Linked DNA regions of Planctopirus limnophila DSM 3776. Each later gene encodes a partner of the first gene's protein in a complex. Links are inferred from orthologs where the notes say so. Each region holds a gene or a part of one and is shown on either strand. Other genes may lie near its edges. The genes, in order: PLIM_RS18175 and lpdA.

What was found.
Region 2: the proteins of PLIM_RS18175 (region 1) and lpdA are in contact, whole or in part, in a crystal structure (PDB 1EBD), measured with the Geobacillus stearothermophilus proteins. The link is inferred for Planctopirus limnophila DSM 3776 from one-to-one orthologs. Residues at the interface, in WP_033016211.1 of Geobacillus stearothermophilus: Ile130, Ala131, Met132, Pro133, Arg136, Arg140, Glu141, Asn155, Arg157; in WP_049624544.1 of Geobacillus stearothermophilus: Pro340, Ser341, Asp344, Tyr345, Arg403, Asp406, Val408, Glu431, Ala432, Gly433, Asp438.

The regions. Positions count from the first base shown.
Region 1 is NC_014148.1:4,558,385-4,568,207, reverse strand. The notes cover bases 3,003-5,858. They hold PLIM_RS18175 (2-oxo acid dehydrogenase subunit E2), read right to left. Parts: upstream 5,142-5,858; coding sequence 3,864-5,141; downstream 3,003-3,863. Other genes in these bases: aceE (pyruvate dehydrogenase (acetyl-transferring), homodimeric type), read right to left, coding at 5,226-5,858; PLIM_RS18180 (LysR family transcriptional regulator), read right to left, coding at 3,003-3,364. Also shown: PLIM_RS18200 (SRPBCC family protein), read right to left, coding at 1-201; PLIM_RS18190 (sialate O-acetylesterase), read left to right, coding at 832-1,875; PLIM_RS18185 (SRPBCC family protein), read left to right, coding at 1,986-2,429; more of PLIM_RS18180, read right to left, coding at 2,486-3,002; more of aceE, read right to left, coding at 5,859-7,979; PLIM_RS18165 (ABC transporter permease), read right to left, coding at 8,333-9,232; PLIM_RS18160 (pyridoxal phosphate-dependent aminotransferase), read right to left, coding at 9,311-9,823.
Region 2 is NC_014148.1:4,273,118-4,283,034, forward strand. The notes cover bases 4,239-7,188. They hold lpdA (dihydrolipoyl dehydrogenase), read left to right. Parts: upstream 4,239-4,994; coding sequence 4,995-6,383; downstream 6,384-7,188. Other genes in these bases: PLIM_RS17000 (c-type cytochrome), read left to right, coding at 4,239-4,770; PLIM_RS17020 (cupredoxin domain-containing protein), read left to right, coding at 6,647-7,188. In the rest of the region: PLIM_RS16990 (trans-sulfuration enzyme family protein), read right to left, coding at 1-250; PLIM_RS16995 (hypothetical protein), read right to left, coding at 489-1,715; more of PLIM_RS17000, read left to right, coding at 1,996-4,238; more of PLIM_RS17020, read left to right, coding at 7,189-7,420; PLIM_RS17025 (glycine cleavage system protein H), read left to right, coding at 7,633-8,088; PLIM_RS17030 (ATP-binding protein), read left to right, coding at 8,353-9,459; PLIM_RS17035 (DUF4142 domain-containing protein), read right to left, coding at 9,609-9,917. UniProt on the Escherichia coli protein: Lipoamide dehydrogenase is a component of the glycine cleavage system as well as of the alpha-ketoacid dehydrogenase complexes.

The DNA.
Region 1 (9,823 bases):
CTCAAAATCAAAGCCGAAGCTTCCGTCTTTGGCCTCCATCCGCGAGGAAAACTTTCCGCCGGGACGAAAATCGACAGTCGATTTCGTCGTATGCCAGTCCTCCGAGGCGGCATTCCACTGCACGATATCGTCCGGATTACTGTAGGCTTTCCAGACCGCATCCATGGGGGCAGCAATGGTTGTGGCCACGGTGATTCTCATGAGGAACTTTCAGTTGGCTGATACCCGGTGGAGTACTAACGATTGACGACCGGGTGGCAAGGGTTAAGTCTTTGGTCGGGTGGCTGGGGTTGAGTCTTCGAACGCCCAGCAATTCACGGCACGATCTGGGGGGTTCGCGTATACGCTCAACCCTATACACTTCATACTAGGGATTGCAGTTGATTATTGGAATCCGTAGGAGCTTTCCCGATGAAAGACTCATCCTGAATCCATACAAAACAACCTCTTGAGGTGTCGTAGCATTTCGATGTCACGATTATAAACGATCCTGAAGAATCCATGTCAGATGTCAGCCAGAGGTTGTTCGTAGTCTCATTTTTCCAAAGCACGAGTGACTTGCTCATAAGTTTTCCCGAGGTCGCGTCCTCGAGCAAAAACGCTGCTCCAAGCGATTTCTCGAACCGTCGGGGCACATCCATCATGTTGTCTGCATCCGCCATGGACGATTTGTAAAAGCGAGGGATTCCCCTCTTGCTTCTGGACTCCGCTGACTTTCTGATGACAGTTGAAATTCACGTCAAAAACCTCAGCGAGAGACTTCTGATGATGGGCCATCGATTCGCCAGACCTGCCTTGTTATTCACCATCTTGCTCTTGATCAGTCATTCCATGACGGCGTACTCCCAGGAAACGGCAAAGCGTGCCAAAGGAGTGAACGATCTGCTGCCGGATCCCGACCCTCGACCCGCCGAGATGACTAAGCCCGTGAAGGTCTTCATTCTCATGGGTCAGTCGAACATGCTCGAAATGGGGAAGGTCGCAGGTGATACCGATGGAACACTTGAGCACGCTGTCAAACAGGAAGGGCTTTACCCCTTTCTCATCGACGATGCGGGGAAATGGAACACCCACGCCGATGTGCGGAATGTCGCGGTGATGGGGAGTGGCGGGCCTGGCAAAACGCAGTTTCGCATCAATGCGTGGCTGACCGTCGGCAACAAAATCGGTGTCGAGCAGGGGATCGGGCATCAGTTGGGGAATGCTCTCGATGAACCTGTGCTGCTCTTGAAGAGTGCCATTGGCAATCGAAGCCTCGGTTGGGATCTATTGCCTCCGGGTTCAAGTTCTTATGAATTTGTTGATCCGAAAGATGGCAAGACCTACATCTACGCAGGTTATGGTCAAAGCCCCGATCGCTGGGAAAAAGGGACCGAGCCCAAGGCCATTAACTGGAAGGCAGGCCTGCAACTCGATGGCGATATTGCTCGCGCTAAAGAAGTTCTTAATGATCTGGGAAAGTATTATCCCGGGGCGAACGAGTATGAGATCGCGGGCTTCTTCTGGTGGCAAGGTGATAAAGACCGGTACAACGCCGGCCATGCCAGCCGCTATGAACAGAACCTGGTCAACCTGATCGCCACACTTCGCAAAGAGTTTAACGCACCTCAGGCGAAGTTTGTTTGTGCCACCTTGGGCCAGACCGATCGTGACAATCCCACGGGAAATGAAAAATATCTGCTGGAAGCCAAGCTGGCCATCAGCGACCCGCAGAAACACCCGGAACTTCAAGGGACGGTCGCCACGGTTTATACGCACCCCTTGAGCATGGGAAGCAGCTCGAATGCCCACTACGGCAACAACGCCAAAACTTATATGAACGTCGGACTGGCGATGGGCGAAGCGATGGTCAAGCTGCTGAAAGAGCAGAAGTAGTCATCGACCTTAAAAAGTGGACAGTCTTGAAAACAGATCGTGAAATCCTTGGAGCAATTTGTATCGTTCAGTCAGCCCCAGGGTGAACTTTTGATCGAGAGGATCTGATCATGCCCAACACCGTCCGCCTGCATCGTGTCCTGCGAGCCGATCCAGAGCGGGTTTACAAGGCTTTCATCGACGCTGATGGCCTGTCGAAATGGCTGCCACCATTTGGATTCACTGCCAAAGTGCATGAAATGGATGTTCGTGTCGGAGGTGGCTATCGCATGTCATTCACACACTTCGCCACCGGCCACACACACTTTTTCACGGTCAAGTTTACAGAACTTGTCCCTGGTGAACGCTTGCAACACATAGACCGCTTCGATGATCCGAATCTGGCCGGTGAGATGCAGGTGACGGTGACGTTCACAAAAGTCAGTGTGGGCACAGAATTGCAGATCGTGCAGGCTGGGATCCCGGATCTGATCCCAGCCGAAAAGTGCTATCTGGGCTGGCAGGAATCGCTGCTCCAACTCGCCCGCCTCGTCGAACCAGATATCCCCGGCTAGATTTACGAAATCAATTTGTATAGCCAACCTGGAGGCGTTTTCATCGCAGGTTGTGATTACTTCAGCAACTCCCTGCGAATCACATCGAGAGCACGTTTTAATAGTAGCGTCTGGAAGCGGTAGCTGTTCCAGACGAGGGCAATGGTGCGTTGCGGGCGGTCTCCCTGAAGTGGGCGATAGGCACAGCGGCCTTCACGATCGAACGCCTTGCACATGTTCGGAATAAAACTCACACCCTGCCCCCGGCTGACAAGCTCCATAATCGTCGTCAGTTGCGCCAGGCGGCCTGTTTCCAGAGGTGCCATGTCTTTCCGGCGGCAATACTGCGCGACGTGCTCCGTCAGGCAATGAGCTTCACCTAACAGCAGTAATGTCTCGCGGTCAATCTCTTCAACAGGAACTTCTGTCAAGTGTGATAATCGATGCCCCGGAGGGACCGCCAGCCATAGCTCTTCATCAAATAACGGCTCAACTTCCAGATGCTCAATCCGTACCGGGAGAGCCGCAATTGCCAGATCCCATTCACCCGCCTGAACCTTTTTGAGGCATTGCTCGGTGACATCTTCATGGATCTTGAGGGTCACCCTTGGCACCACCTCACGAAACCGGCTGACAATCTGTGGCAACAGATAAGGCGCAATGGTGGGGATTGCGCCGATGGTGAGCTGGCCTGTCTCGCCATCATCGGTGATCTCCCGCCGAGCCTGATCGACGAGCGAAACAATCTGCCCGGCCCGGCTTTGCAGCAGCTTTCCGGATTCGGTGAGTTCAACACCACGCCCCGAACGCTCGAAGAGTGGCTGCCCCAGTTCCTGTTCGAGCTTAATGATCTGCTGGCTGAGTGATGGCTGAGAAATGAAACATTCAGCGGCAGCCAGTGTAAAGCTTTTGAGTTCAGCCGCCTTGAGAAAGTACCGCAACTGGTGAAGTTCCATCCGGCTGACCTTCCTCACTTCTGGATTGACGGGTAATTGACTGTCAAAGGGAGAGGCGTGTTGCCAAGAGTATACACTCTCCAGAAATCCGTGGCGCTTGGAAGAGTTTTTAAAGGCAGCCTTGCTCGGTATTCACTGAAGACAGGCCGCACGCACGGTACGAAGTGGAGGTGACTGGAAGAAGTCTGTCGGGGATTTCTTGGAGAACTTCGCGGCTTCGCGCGAGGATATCTTTTGTTTGGAGGTCTCTCGCGAAGGCGCGAAGGGAATTCAGAGACAAAGTTCTGTTGAGTAGCAGAAACAGGGAAAAGACCTTCACCCTGGCCTCTCCCACGCAGACGCGGGTGAGGGTTTCAGAGGAGATAGGCATCACACTTGAATCGCTATTCAGTTCCCGAATCCCGGAGATCGCGTGCAGAAAGTTCTAAAGAAAGCAGGCGAGGGGTTTAGCCTCGCCTGCTGCAGAATCGTCGGTATAAAGGGGAACCAATCGAGTGGATTAGCACTCGACCAGTAGTTTGAAGGCATCGCTGAGGAGGCTGGTCAGTTTCACGACAAAGCGGGCCGCATCAGCCCCGTTGACCACGCGGTGATCGTAGGAGAGCGAGAGTGGCAGCATCAAGCGTTCTTTGACCTGCCCATCGACCAGTTGCAACTGATGGAAGCTGCGTGACATGCCGAGAATGGCCACTTCGGGGTAGTTCACAATCGGTGTGAAGGCCGTTCCGCCAATGCCACCCAGGTTAGTGATAGTAAAAGTACCGCCCTGCATATCCTTGATTTCGAGCTTGCGATTGCGGGCCTTCTCGGCGATTTCGGTCAGCTCGGTCGCCAGTTGCAGAATCGACTTCTTATCGACATCGCGAACCACCGGCACGACGAGGCCATTGGGGGTATCGACAGCAATACCGATGTTGTAATAGCTCTTGAGGATCACTTCGCCACGAGACATATCGATGCTCGAATTGAAGTTCGGGAAGGCCTTGAGAGCAGCGACGGCGGCCTTCATGGCGACTGCTGTCATAGTGACTTTGGGGCCACCTTTAGCCACTGCTTCCTGGAATCGCTTGCGGGCCGATTCAGTCTCGGTGATGTCAGCGAGATCGTGCTGAGTCACATGCGGAATGAGTTGCCACGCTGCCGAGAGGTTGTTGGCACTGGTCTTCTGCAGCTTGGTGAGAGCCTGGGCAGTGATCGGGCCATACTGAGAAAAATCGGGGAGAGGCGGAGCGACGACACCACCACCGCCGCCACCTTGCTGGGCAGCGTAGGCGCGAGCCACATCTTCCTGAGTGATACGACCACCGGGGCCAGTGCCACGCAGACGTTCGAGCTGCATGCCCAGTTCACGAGCCAGGCGGCGAGTGGCCGGGCCGGCAGCAATGGGAATCTCGACAGTTGATCGAGTCGGTGCAGCCACGGCAGCAGGGGCTGGTGCGGCTTTAACCGGTGCAGCAGGAGTGGCCTTCGCCGGTGCTGCTGGAGCACTGGAAGAGGCGGCTGGGGAAGCGGGCTTGGCCGATGTTCCGTTACTGGCTCCGGAGGCTTCGATGCTCAGAAGTAACTGACCGGTTTTGATCGTTTCGCCAGGTTTGACGTGGATCTTGCCGATCTTGCCCGCATGGGGGCAAGCCAGCTCCATGACAGCCTTATCGGTCTCCAGTTCCATGACGATCTTGCCGGCTTCGATCGTGTCGCCAGCCGAGACCAGGATCTGTGCGATATCTGCACTGTCGATACCTTCCGCCAACTGAGGCAGCTTGAATTCAACACTCATGGAAGAGAACCCGCTTTCGCGCAATAGTCAGGAAAAAAGCTATTCGAGTTTACGTTACAAAAGACCGTTGATCAGGCGGAGAGTTTATGCCGTGGCGGGATCGACCTTTTCAGGATCGATACCGAGTTCCTGCAGCACCTTGGGCAATCGCTTGGCATCAAAGTGCCCGTCTTTGGCCAGAGCCGACAGAGCCGCGAAGACAATGCACTCGGCATCGACTTCGAAATGGCGACGCAGCACTTCGCGAGCTTCACTCCGACCGAAGCCGTCACAACCCAGAACAGTGTAGCGCCCAGGGAGATACTGCCGAATCTGCTCAGCCACGAGTTGAACGTTTTCACTGGCCGAGATGAAGGGCCCCGTGACTCCAGCCGTCACCTGATCAATATGGCTCTGCTTGGGTTTCTTGTCGGGATGGAGAGCGTTCCAGCGTGCGACTGCCTGAGCATTGCGCTTCAGTTCGTTGTAGCTGGTCACACTCCAGACATCCGCTTCGACGCCGTACTTTTCCGAAAGGATCTGCTTGGCTTTGAGAACGTACTGCATGATCGGCCCGCTCCCCAGCAGCTGCGGCCGGTGCGTCCGCTTCTTGGCAGTGACGCTCGGCTCTAAGGGATACAGACCGGCACAAATCATTTCCTGTGTCACGCCAGCAGGGATCGCGGGCATGGGGAAGGTGCCATCGTTGTAGACCGAGAGATAATAGAAAACGTTCTCGTCTTCGGCATACATGCGGCGCATCCCATCCTGAACGATGGCCGCCACTTCATAGCCAAAGGCCGGATCGTAAGCCAGGAGGTTCGGTACACTCGATGCAATGAGCTGTGAGTGTCCATCCTGATGCTGCAGACCTTCGCCGTTGAGCGAAATGCGGCCCGAGGTTCCACCGCACAGGAAGCCCTTGGCGCGGGAATCGCCGGCCAGCCAGATGAGATCGCCAACTCGCTGGAAACCGAACATCGAGTAGTAGACGTAGAAGGGGATCATGTTCAGGCCGAGGTTGGCATAAGCCGTTCCCGCAGCCACGAATGACGACATGGCACCGGCTTCGTTGATCCCTTCCATGAGAATCTGGCCGTTGGTTTCTTCGCGATACCAGACCATCTGACCGGCATCAACCGGTGTGTACTGCTGGCCTTTGCTGCTGTAGATCCCCACCTGAGCAAAGAGGGTGTGCATCCCGAACGTCTGGGCTTCATCGGGGATGATGGGGACAATGCGTTTGCCGACATTCTTGTCGGTGCAAAGCCAGCCCATAATCCTGCCGAGAACCATGGTCGTGGACCATTCTTTGCCCACACTCCCTTTGAGTGCAGTCTGGAACTGGTCAAACGAGGGAATGGTGAGCCGCTCGCTCGTCGGCTTGCGAACGGGGAGGAAACCCCCCAGTTCTTTTCGCCGTTCGAGCATGTATTTGACTTCGGGGCTCGAAGGATCTGGCTTGTAGAACTTGGCGGCTTTGGCCTCTTCGTCCGAAAGTGGCAGTTCAAAGCGGGTGCGGAACTTGAGCAGATCGTCTTCTTCGAGTTTCTTCTGCTGGTGTGTGGTGTTCTTGCCTTCGGCAGATTCACCCAGGCCGTAGCCCTTAATGGTATGGGCAAGAATGACTGTGGGGACACCCTTGTGATTCACAGCCGCATGGTAAGCGGTATAGACCTTCTGGGCATCGTGACCACCACGACGGAGATCTTTAATCTGGTCGTCGCTCAGATGCTCCACGAGCTTGAGGAGTTCGGGGTTCTTACCGAAGAAATCCTGCCGGATGTAGCTGCCTGATTCGACAACGTACTTCTGGAACTGACCATCGACGATTTCGAGCATCCGCTTTTTGAGCTGGCCCGATTCATCATTAGCGAGAATCGGATCCCAGTCGGCACCCCAGATGACCTTGAGAACATTCCACCCGGCACCCCGGAAGAGGCCTTCGAGCTCCTGAATGATCTTGCCATTCCCGCGGACGGGACCATCGAGCCGCTGCAGGTTGCAGTTGATGACCCAGGTGACGTTGTCGAGATGTTCGCGAGCCCCCAGAGTGATAGCACCCAGAGTTTCGGGCTCATCGACTTCCCCATCGCCAATAAAGCACCAGACGCGCGACTGGCTGGTATCGAGCAGGCCGCGATGCTGCAGATAACGAAGGAACCGGGCCTGATAGAGCGAGCAAAGTGGCCCCAGACCCATCGAAACCGTGGGGAATTGCCAGAAGTCAGGCATCAGCCACGGATGCGGATAGGATGAAAGACCCTGGCCACGCGGTAACTCGCGACGGAAGTTTTTCAGATGGCTTTCGTCGAGACGGCCTTCCACGAAGGCTCGTGAATAAACGCCCGGCGAAGCATGCCCTTGAAAATAAACAAAGTCGCCAGTGTGCGACTTTGAAGGAGCATGAAAGAAATGGTTGAACCCGGTTTCTACCAGGCACGCCGAAGAGGCAAATGTCGAAATGTGACCACCAACACCGGTGCCACTGCGCGCAGCCTGTACGACCATGGCCATCGCATTCCAGCGGACAATCGAGCGAATCTTGCGTTCGATCTTGCGGTCACCCGGATAGCTCGGCTCAGCATCGACGGGAATCGTATTAATATAAGGAGTCGTCAGACTGGCAGTACCCGTGACACCTTTGGCCGAAGCCCGCTGCTGCAATTCGAGCAGCAGAGCGCGAACTTCTTCTGGCCCATAACGATGGAAGACATCATCGAGTGATTCGTACCACTCGGCCAGTTCATCGGTATCCAGCCCTACCGCAGGGAGTTCGCCTAACTCTGTTTGAGACTCGGAAACAGCATGTCCGTTAGAAGCTGCGGAACGGCTCGAATCTGTCATCATACCCGCCATGTGTGTCGTACTCCCGAGTCGTTGTGACAGGCCATGCCAACCGGCCACAAACTTCCAGCAGTGATCCCCTTAGAACGAAGAAGGGATCGCCGCCCATATCGAATGACTGATGTGATCTGGTTTGTAATCTTCTTGATCGTAACGGAGAGGCCCCAGTCCGCACAGTGAGGAACAGGCAGACTGTCTGGCAAATTATGACGATTCTCTGCGAATCTGGCAAAGCCGGGAGAACAGGATTCGGTGTTCACCAGAACAGAGCAGCGACAGCTTAGTCAACGCAACAAACAGGCTTCTGGCTCAAAAACAGCCTGATTTCAGGGCTGACAAGGCCGCATTTCTCGCAAAATGCAGCCTTAAGCCCCATAAGCACTGTATCTGCGTGCACCAAAATAAAACGCCAGGCGAACCAGAGCCCACAAAAAGAGACACCAGCCACAGGCCGCCAGCAGTTCCATGGCCATTTCTTCGTGGGAATATCGCTGCAAGGCGACTGCCGCAGGAAAGTAGGCCAGGTATTTGAAGGGCAACCACTGGACGATCTGGCCGAATGTCCCCGGGAGCCAGTCGAGGGGAATCATGTGCCCACTCAAAATGTAATTGAGGAGCATGTAGACAAAGACGAGCGAACTCACTTCCAGAAACCAGAAGGAACAGAGGCCCAATAGCGTCTCGATGAGAAACCCCAGCAGAAAGGCCAACACGAGCGAAGCCACGAGCGTCGCCCAGGTGGCAGCATCGGGCCAGCCGGGGAAATAGGCCCGGCACAGCCAGAAGACCAGTGCAAAGGGCCCAGCGGCGACGGCGTAGTAGACCAGCTTATGTGCCGCCCGGTGCCAGAACAGAAACTCGACCAGATCCACAGGCTGGGTGAGGAATTTCTTGATCGTGCCATCCCGCACATCGCGGGCAATTCCTGTCGTCAGGCCCGGCATACTGCTGAAGGCGCGGCCCAGCATCACCAGCAGAAAATAGGCCACCATGTCGGCATAGGTGTAGGTATTGATCTTCCGGGAATCACTCGCGGACTTCGCATCGAAGATCGCGCTCCACAAAAAGATCTGCGTGATAATCGGCAGAAAGCGAATGAGTGTCGCAAAGGCAAAATCACCGCGATAGGCCAGACGCTCCTCAATGCTTGTCCGCAGAATAAACCAGCGCAAACGCCATTGCGCCAGCCATTCGGCAGACCATGAATGCTCATGAGCCTCTACGCTTGCCGGTATTGCTCCAGAATTGGTGGTTGGCAATGACATGAAGACTCACAGATCGTACGAAAATGACCAGTAGCTCAAAAATCTCACGGTCGCAGGATTCGAAGTTCAAGTAGTCGGCTATTCCGCTGGTTTCATTTTGGCTAAACGCTGAAGAACTTCCACCCCTCGCTGGAGTGTGGCATCTTCTGTCGCGAACGAGATGCGGAAGTGGGTATCCCGCTGGCTGAAGACGTTGCCGGGAATGATCAGCAGTTCATTTCGAATGGCTTCTGCGACAAACGTGCTCCCTGTTCCCCAGGGGGCTTTCAAGAAGAGATAGAAGGCTCCCTGAGCGCCATGAATTTCAAAGTACGGGCTGAGTTCGCGCACCATAAAATCCCGCTTGCGTTTGTAATCGGCGACGCGGTCCGTGATGTCGGTTGTCCAGGCTTCCACACCGGCCCACTGCACAGGCTGGGGGGCGCAGACAAAGGTAAACTGCTGCAGCTTGATCATCTGCTGAATCAGTTCTCGCGGTCCATGGGCAAAGCCGAGTCGTAAACCGGTCATCGAGTGCGATTTGCTGAAGCCATCAATGACAATCGTTTCGCGATTCCACTTGGCCGGGCTGATGAACTCATCGTCGTATTG
Region 2 (9,917 bases), 280 kb from region 1 along the record:
TCCCCGAAGCACACGCCACGCCATGTTCAAAGCCTTCCAGCCGGGCGACATCATGCGTAAATGCCTCATGGTTGGGATTCTCAACCCGCGTATAGAAGTAGCCAGGTTCCCGGCCTGCCAGCACCTCTTCAAACTCGGCCAGTCCCGGCAAATCAAACGCCGTGGTCATGTAGATCGCAGGAGCACTGGGAGGCGTCGAGAAGGGCGGTACATGTCCGCCACGAGTTGCCGTGGTGGCCGGGTGAGTCATGAAACATCCTTAGAAGCAAACCTGCGATTTTCAGTCGATCCAACGAACTGCTCATCAATCATCAATTCATGGAGCGACATCAGAATTGAACAGCAGCCGAGTGCATGTTGCTTAAAATCAATAACTTTGATCTGGAGTGCAAGCGTGGGGAGCGAAGATTATTGCCATTCCTGATCGACAATTCGACAGCGTATGGCCATTGCAGCAGGAACATTCGATGATCGGCATATACTCAATTTCAAGGGGCTGCACCATTTCGTCGGGAAGAGGTCATTTCATCGAGATCGGGAAGATCTTCCTTGATCTCTTGTGACGAAATCTGTTCGAGCTGCTCAAAGACCGAAGGAAGATTCACTGGCGGGATCGACTCCAGGGCTTCTCTTGATGATTCATGGCGAGTCATCAGCACTTCGCGCTGGTACTTCATATCGCTGTAACTGATAGAACCGAGCATTGCCAGAACCGCCAGCAGCACCAGACCAATCACAGCCGCCAGATAGAAGAACGATGTCATATCCGTCGGTGGCACCGATGTCGCACGCACCAGATCCAGCCGTTTGCCAATTAAAAGCGGTGTCACTCTCAAACCACCAGCGGCATCGTACCCTTCCCGCTTGAAAAAATAGCCCGCTACTCGCACAGGAGTCATCTGTTGATCTCCCAGTTTCAAATCGGGATCGATCTGAGCCGTCACAACTCGCCAGGGAAAACTGCTGGAGTCGGCTGTAAAAATCCAGGCTTCGTAGTATTCGACCACCCCATAGGAATTCTGCGAGGCCTGGATCTTGGAAAGTCGCCGTAAATCACCACGAATCTCGACCAGTTCACCGCGATGCACTTTGGGATCAGCCATGAGATTATCCCAAGTCAGATCATGACGGGCAGCTTTCGTCAGATATTCCGCCGGGAGCAACCTCGCATGGGAAAGCAGACGATAAAATGCATCCGCTTCGGAAATTCTCACACCCAGTGTGTTATCCACCACGTCGCGCAGAATGATCGGATCAATCGCCGTTTCGGCAAAAACATCCACGGACGCCGGCGGACTTTGTTGATTGCCAGCGCCTGCGAGCATGTTCGGCGTGGTGGCACCATCAGCTGGCCCAGCACCACCAGACGTTGCCGTAGTACCAGACCTTACAGTATCTGTTGGAGAACCTAACGAGACATCGGGCAGCCCTTCCTCAGTGATCGAACTTCTAGGAGTCGAAGGTGCAGCGGTGGTGGCTTCCGGAAGAATCTTGACGACTTCGGGCGGTAACTGCTCGTTGCTTTCGAGCACCACACGCCGGTCTTCCGCGGTGGATTTGAGTGTCGCCGCAGGATCGGCAGACTTGCGCGTGGCGGACCACATGATCTGGGAGACCACCAGGATCACCACGAGTACGCCAACCCAGCGGAAGAGTCTCGCCTGAAATCCTCGCTGCAGCCAGGTGACATCCTGAAATGAGCGTCCGAATCGCATGATTACTTTCCTGTTCAGAAACCCACCGCCCGCGTCTTGTCGCTGCTCCTCGCGACCGAGTGAACAACAAACATCTTTTCTACCAGATTTACCCTAATTCCGTAGCTCTCCAGTTCGTCGAATCGAGATTTGTCAGCCAATTCCAGCGCCCACCATCGGCACGCGCACGACGACTTTTGTACTCGCTCCCGGTTCCACATCAGGCTATAACATGTAAACCACTGTGAATATGTTGATGTGGCTTCTCACATTCATCTTTAGAAGATTCGAGATCGATAGCATGACAGAAAAAGTGTTAGCCAACCCTCTTGGCACTCCCGCGGACGGTTCTTCATGGAAGACAAAAACTCTTCAATTCTGGGGGATTCTCTGCCAGTCTCTGCGATCTTCCCGCGAACCAGGTCAAAGCCCACCGGCGACCGATCTTCCCGCAGAATTGTGGGGCACAGGCTTACCATTCTCGATGAGACAAAATGCCCTCTGGCTGGCCGCCACCTGCCTCACTCTCTTGGCAGCTTCCACGAATTCCACTGCTTTCGCCATCGATGGAGCCACTCCTGTCGCCTCGCTCAAGGTGAAGCCCGGCTTCAAAGTCGAACTGCTCTATTCGGTTCCCAAAGAGCAATTGGGCTCGTGGGTCAGCATGTGTACTGATCCCAAAGGGCGGTTGATCGTCTGCGATCAGTACGGCGGGTTGTACCGTGTGACCGTCCCGCCGGTAGGAAGCTCGGAAGGTTCCAAAAGCAACGAAACATCCGCTACCGATAAGGTGCAAATCGAAAAGATCGATATTCCGCTGGGCGAAGCACAGGGGCTGCTCTGGGCGTTTGACAGCCTGTATGTCGTCGTGAACTCAGGGGGCAAATACGAAAGTGGCTTCTACCGGGTGACCGACGCCAATCACGACGACAAGCTCGATACAGTTGAGAAGATTCGCACCTTCCCCAAAGCTGGTGAGCATGGCCCGCATGCCGTGCTGCTCGCGCCGGATGGCAAATCGTTGACGGTTTTGATTGGCAATCAGGTGCCGGTTTTGCCTGAGCTGGCCAGTTCAAAAGTTCCTCGTCTGTGGGGTGAAGATCATCTGTTGCCCCGCATGCCGGATGGTCGCGGCTTCATGAAAGGTGTGATGGGCCCCGGCGGGAGCATCTATGAAGTTAGTCCCGATGGAAAGACCTGGACATTGCAATCGACCGGTTATCGCAACCAGTACGATGCCGCTTACAACCAGGATGGGGAACTCTTCACTTATGATGCCGATATGGAATGGGACTGGAACACCCCATGGTATCGCCCCACACGAGTTTGCCATGCCGTCAGTGGTGCCGAATTCGGATGGCGCAATGGTGCGGGAAAATGGCCAGCTTACTATCCCGATAGCCTTGGCTCTGTCGTCAATATCGGCCCTGGTTCACCCACGGGTGTTTGCAGTGGCCAGGGAGCCAAGTTCCCGGCTGACTACCAGAAAGCACTCTTCATTTGCGACTGGAGCTATGGAAAGCTCTATGCAGTGCATCTCTCAACGAAGGGTGCCAGTTATGCAGGTAAGCTCGATGAACTGGTGGCTGGCTCACCACTCCCGCTGACCGATGTCCTCATCAATCCACATGACGGAGCCATGTACTTCACCATTGGCGGCCGCAAGACACAATCGGGGTTGTACCGCGTCACATATGTCGGCAAAGATTCAACGGCTCCCGTCACTGCCACCGTCCAGGATGATGCCCTGGCCCAGCGGCAACTTCGAAAAAGCCTCGAAGCGCTGCATGGCAAAGTCGATGCAGAGACTGTGAAAACCGCCTGGCCTCATCTGGCCAGTGAAGACCGGGCCATCCGCTGGGCTGCACGAGTTGCGATTGAACATCAGCCACTGGAAAGCTGGCAGGAGCTGGCGCTCGCCGAGAATTCACCATCTTCTGCAATCCCAGCTCTTTTAGCTCTCACAAGGGCGGGCGGGATTGATCCATTCCATCGCAAAGAAAGCGATGCCCCCGTCAACAAGCCATTGGGCGAGCAGATCGCCGCCGCACTCGATCGAATCTCCTGGGATCGACTTTCGAACGAGCAGAAAGTTGATCTCTGCCGGGTGTATGAGATTCTTTTTAACAGGTATGGTTACCCCAGCGAGAATGTTCGAGAACAGGTCTTGAAGCGGCTTGAGCCAGCATTTCCCTCGGGCTTTAAGCCTCTTGATGCCGAGTTGGCGAACCTGCTCGTCTATCTGCAGTCGCCACAGGCCGCCAACAAGATTGTGGCCGCTCTGGGGACAGCCCGCACTCAGGAAGAACAGATCGAGTATGCCCGCGCTCTGCGTGTGCTGAAAGAGGGTTGGACGACACCATTGCGAGAGAGCTACTTCAAGTGGTTTGGCAAAGCGGCCGGGTATCGGGGTGGTGCCAGTTTCTCGAAGTTTGTCGAGAACATTCGGAAGGATGCCGAAGCCACATTGACCGATGCTGAGCGAACTCAATTGAAGCCGATTCTCGATGCCACACCGACAGAAGCTCCACCGGCTGTAGTTCCACCGCGGGCCTTCGTGAAGGAGTGGTCAGTGGCAGAGCTGGCACCACTTGTCAGCGAAAAACTCACCGCACGCAGTTTTGACAAAGGTCGCGAGCTGTTTGCTGGCACCAGCTGCTTCGCCTGCCATCGTTTCGAGGGTGAGGGTGGTGCTTATGGCCCGGATCTGACAATGGCAGGAGGCCGGTTCAGTGCCAAAGATCTGCTGGAGTCCATCATCGAACCGAGCAAGGCCATCAGCGATCAGTATGAAGCGGTCACAATTGTCCTCAACGACGGACGCTCCATCAGTGGTCGCATTGCGAATCACAATGGAGAGTCGTTCCAGGTGATGACCAATATGCTGGAGCCGAACAACCAGACGGGTGTCAAACGGGCAGATATTGAAGAGATTGTCCCGTCGAAAATCTCGATGATGCCGGCGGGTCTGATCAACACCTGTAATGTCGAAGAAGCTGCCGATCTGATTGCCTATATCCTCTCCAAGGGACAACGCGATCACGCGATGTTTGCTGGCAAACCCAGTGGAAACTGACGATTCTTCCCTTTTGCAGGCTCTGGAAGTAGCGATTCGCCTCCAGAGCCTGTTTTCTTTTACCAGCCTGCAAACTCCAGAACTTGCCCTGAAAACGAGAAAAAAGGGCTTCTGGCCACTTGATCAACGCTGCCGGTTTGCAATTCGTCCGTTGCCCCCCCACAATCGAGAGAGAGCTGGATAACCAAGTCATAAAAATGTCGATATCGGGAAAGACGGCGTCAATGAAAGAGCATGATCTGGTCGTAATTGGTGGTGGCCCCGGAGGTTATGTCGCTGCCATTCGTGCAGCACAGTTGGGCCTCAATGTGGCCTGCATTGAGAAAGAATCAGCTTTAGGGGGCACCTGTCTGCGCGTGGGCTGTATCCCCAGCAAAGCCATGCTCGAATCGAGCGAACTCTTCCAGATGGCCAAGAATCATCTGGCTGAGCATGGTGTTTCCATCAATGCCGACTCCGTAAAGCTCGACCTGCCTGCCATGCTCAAGCGCAAGGATGGCATTGTCTCCCAGTTGACCAAAGGAATTGACGGCCTCTTCCGCAAGAACAAAATCACCCGCTACCTGGGCCACGGCAAGATTGTCGCCCCAGGTAAAGTCCTGGTCGAAGGGGCTCAACCCGAAGAGATCGTCTGCAAGAACATCGTCATTGCCACAGGCAGCAAATCCGCCCCGCTCAAAGGTGTGGAAGTCGATAACGAACGAATTGGCACAAGCACCGAGGCTCTCGCCTTCCCGGAAGTTCCTGGAACTATGGTGGTCATTGGTGCGGGGGTGATTGGCCTCGAGCTGGGTTGCGTCTGGAGCCGGCTGGGTGCCAAAGTGATTGTGCTGGAATACCTCGACCGGATTCTTCCCGGCATGGACAGCGAAATTGCCACCGAAGCTCAGAAGATCTTCACCAAGCAAGGGATTGAGTTCCGCCTGGGGATGAAAGTGACCGGCGCCAAGGTTTCGGGCAAAAAGTGCGTGGTGACTTGTGAAGGTGCCGAGCCGATCACCGCCGATCGTGTGCTCCTCGCTGTGGGCCGCATCCCGAACACCGAGAACCTGAATCTCGATGGAGTGCATGTGGCTTACGACAACCGTGGCCGCATTCAGGTCGATCAGCACTTCCAGACGACAATCCCGGGCATTTACGCGATTGGCGACGTGATTGGTGGTGCCATGCTGGCTCACAAAGCCGAAGAGGAAGGGATGGCCGTTGCCGAAGGGATTGTCTGGGGTCATTGCCACGTCAATTACGATGCCATTCCCGCCATTGTCTATACCCATCCTGAGATTGCCAGCGTGGGCAAGACAGAAGACCAGCTCAAAGAAGCCGGTGTGCCCTACAAGAAGGGAAGCTTCCCTTACATGGCGAATGGACGTGCCAAAGCGATTGCCGCAAATGAGGGCCGCGCCAAGGTTCTGGCACATGCCGAAACCGACCGCGTGCTGGGTGTCCACATCATTGGGGCACATGCTGGCGATCTGATTGCTGAAGCGGCTCTGGCGATCGAATTCGGGGCTTCGAGCGAAGACATCGCCCGGACTTCACATGCTCACCCGACACTGGCCGAAATCGTCAAAGAAGCGGCGCTGGCCGTGGATGGACGAGCCATTCACTTTTAATTGCTAGAACCAGCTTTTGAACATCGAGAGTGACCCGGCAACCCCCATGATTGCCGGGTCACTCTCATTTTCGACGTGAAAAAACTCAATTTGTGGTTCAGACAAGATCATTCTGATAAAATTTGATCTGTTCAGCCTCTCGAAGCTGCAGAACCGCTTGCCCAAGCCATGTGGCTGGTTTACTCTAAGATTCTCACCGATGAGAAGATCGTTCTCACCCACAACCTGCCCTGCGTACCAGATTTTTTTCCGAGGATTGCGCCATGAAGACCTTATTCAGATCATTCGCCTGTTTTGCAATCAGTGCCACAGCCTGCCTCGCCGTGACCACGGGGGCTGCTGCAGCCGACTGGGGAACTTTGAGTGGTCAGATTGTGCTGGATGGTGCTGTTCCTGATGCAAAAGTGCTGGTTCGCAAAGGCGACTCCACAGTTCGCGATGCTGCCGTCTGCGCCAAGGAAGATTTGCTTGATCAGAGTCTGGTGGTGGATCCTGCCAGCAAAGGGATTGCGAATGTGGTGATCTATCTCACCAAGGCTCCCAAGTCGATCCATCCCGACCTCAAGGCAGGCAAGACCGCCACTGTCGAATTTGATAATCAGACTTGTCTGTTTGTTCCCCGCGTGATTGCCGTGCAGACGGGCCAGCCGATTAAGGTGCTGAACACCGACGCCGTCGCCCATAACGTGCACACCTATTCAACAAAGAATACTGCTGTGAATTTTCTCGTTCAGCCAGGGAACAAGACCGGCGTACCACTCAAGGGAACTGAACAGGAACGAGTCCCATTCAAAGTGACTTGTGACATCCATCCCTGGATGCTCGGCCACTGGATGGTCTGCGATCACCCTTACTTCGCTGTGACCGGGGCTGATGGCAAGTTCACCATTGAAAACCTCCCAGCCGGTGAAGAAATTGAAGTCCGGATGTGGCAGGAACGATCTGGCTATGTGCAAAAGCCTGCAAAAATGACTCTCAAGGCAGGTGCTAACGATCTCGGTGCGATCAAGGTTCCTGTGGCCAGCTTCAACAAGTAGGCTGAAACAGGATTTCGCAATTCATCACTGCGCCTTGAAGGTTCGTGCCTTCAAGGCGTTTTGCTGCGCGAGGATGGTTGTGGGTTGGTGGTTGGAAAGACTTGGGAATCACTGTCCAGCAGGAAATTCCAACCGACAACCAACAACTCCCCACCCACACGGTTCTCCGGCCTTGATTCCACAGCAGCGCACACGACTCGCAAAGGCTCGCCATGTCGGACGAATTGACATTCATGATGGGGCAGTTTCCGGCCCGGATACCGACCGACCGCAACTATGTGGCCACACATTTCTGGCTGCAGGCAATCGAGCCTAGGGTTTATCGTGTCGGGTTTACAGCTTATGCCGTCCGACTCCTGCAGGATGTCTATTTTCTCGACTGGTCCATCAGTGATGGGGCGATGGTTGGTAGAAAAGCCGAGATCGGCGAGATCGAGAGTTCCAAAGCTCTGAGTACCATGTACTCGGCAGAAGCGGGCGAGATTCTGCGAATCAACCCCGTCGTGGCAGCTGATCCCAGTGCCATTAACGCCGATTCTTATGGCGAAGGCTGGCTCTATGAACTGCGAACCACAGCCAGCTTATTGAGTGCTGCCGAATATATGGATGTCCTCGCTGCGAGTTGGGAAAAAACGCAGGCCATCATCAAGGGGCAGATGAATCAGTGATCACCAATTCGTCTGGTGAGTTGTGGGTGGAAACGAATCAGTGTCGGAAAAGGATACAGCGTCGAATTGCCATTGGTGGAGTGGTTCGACATGATCAATGAGTCGAGAATTTCCAAAGATGGCGAGTACTCTCAACGCTTCAATTTCGAAGGTTTAGAGCGACTATTTCCATAAAACATCGCAGATCTCAACCGTGATGCAGCTTAACGATCAGGCTGTGCACACGATCTTGATGGCCAGACAGTCGCATGTCGGAGAAGTGATATGGCTTCAGGAAAACTGACAGTCGTGATCTCACAGGCACCGGGCAAAAACCCGGTCAAAAGAGCCCTGGAAGAAGACATCGCTGTCCAGCTTATGCTGGGTGGTCAGGTCGATGTCTCGGTCATTCCTCACCTGTACGATCTCCCTGCCGATCATACGGGATTGATGTTTTTGCGGTCGCTCCCGGGCCACTTTGTGATTCTTTCGTGGCTCTATCCACGAGCGGCCCACTGGGTTCTGGATCGTCAGAAAATTGAGGGACGACTGGGGAATACCCGTCTTGTTGATGAAGACGACGACGAATCGGAAGCCGATGACGACTCGGCAAAGATTCTGGCAGAAATGAACGGAGCCCATTCCGAAACTGCCGCCGAAACTCATGGAAAGTCGTCTCGCACCATCTGGTCCATCGACTTGAGAGTCCGGTCAGATGCTGCGGCCTACGTCGAAGAAATCCAGCGGATTGCCGCCGAGATGGCCGTCCCTGTGGTTTCATTGGGATTATCGTTTCCCTCAAAAGCAACGCCTCTAAAGGCTTCTGTGGATTTGCCTGTCATCAATCCGCCAGTTCATTCCATGGCCAACGGCAGTTCCGAGGCGAATGGTTCCGTCTCATTACCAATACCCGTTCATGTAGGAACCGAAGAGCTGACAAAGCGGCGCTGGTATCCCGTGATTGATTACAGCCGCTGTACCAACTGCATGGAGTGCATCGACTTTTGCCTCTTTGGTGTCTATGGCGTGGATGCGCTCGACCGGATTCTCGTTGAGCAGCAGGATAGCTGCAAAAAAGGTTGTCCGGCTTGCAGCAGAGTTTGCCCCGCCAATGCGATTATCTTTCCTGAACACAAGACAGCGGCGATCGCCGGTGCCGATGGTGACGGCCCTGCAGCTTTCAAGGTCGATCTGTCGAAGCTCTTTGGCGGAGGGAACGATTCCGCCGAATCGGCCCTCGAAATGGCTGTCAAAGAACGCGATCAGGAACTTGTGGCCGATGGTCGAGAAGCGGTCGGTATGAAGGTGGGCATCCCCAAGCGACAGGAAGGAAAAGCCCAGTCTCCTCGCGACAATCTCGACGACCTGCTCGACAGCCTCGACAACTTTTAATTCGGCGCGGGTCCATGTGGCAGCGCAGAAAAGTCACTGAGACTCGATAATCAACGAACAATAACTCCCGGCGATTTTGCAATCACCGGGAGCCTTGATGCCCATCATAATGTCTGAACAGTACAGGAGCCTTTAAGCCCCTGTGGCAGCTACTTCTGATTCACTTCCTGCATCAGATTCTTGGCAATCTGCAGATGCTTTTGTGTGGTCGCTTTGGCTTCCACAACGAACTGCTGCAGCTCTCCGGTCGTATGCTTTTCGAGCACTGTTAGCTGTGCCAGCATCCCCATGTGCATCCCCGCCTGGATACCCAGAAAAGCCTCATCGATCTGCTTGTTTTCCTTAGCTTCCATCAGCTCGGCGATCGCCAGGTTCAGGCATTCCTGAGTGGCCTCCTGATGAATCTGCAGAAACTGGTCGCCTTCACTGGTTTTCCCAGCATACTGCGGCTGAAGCAC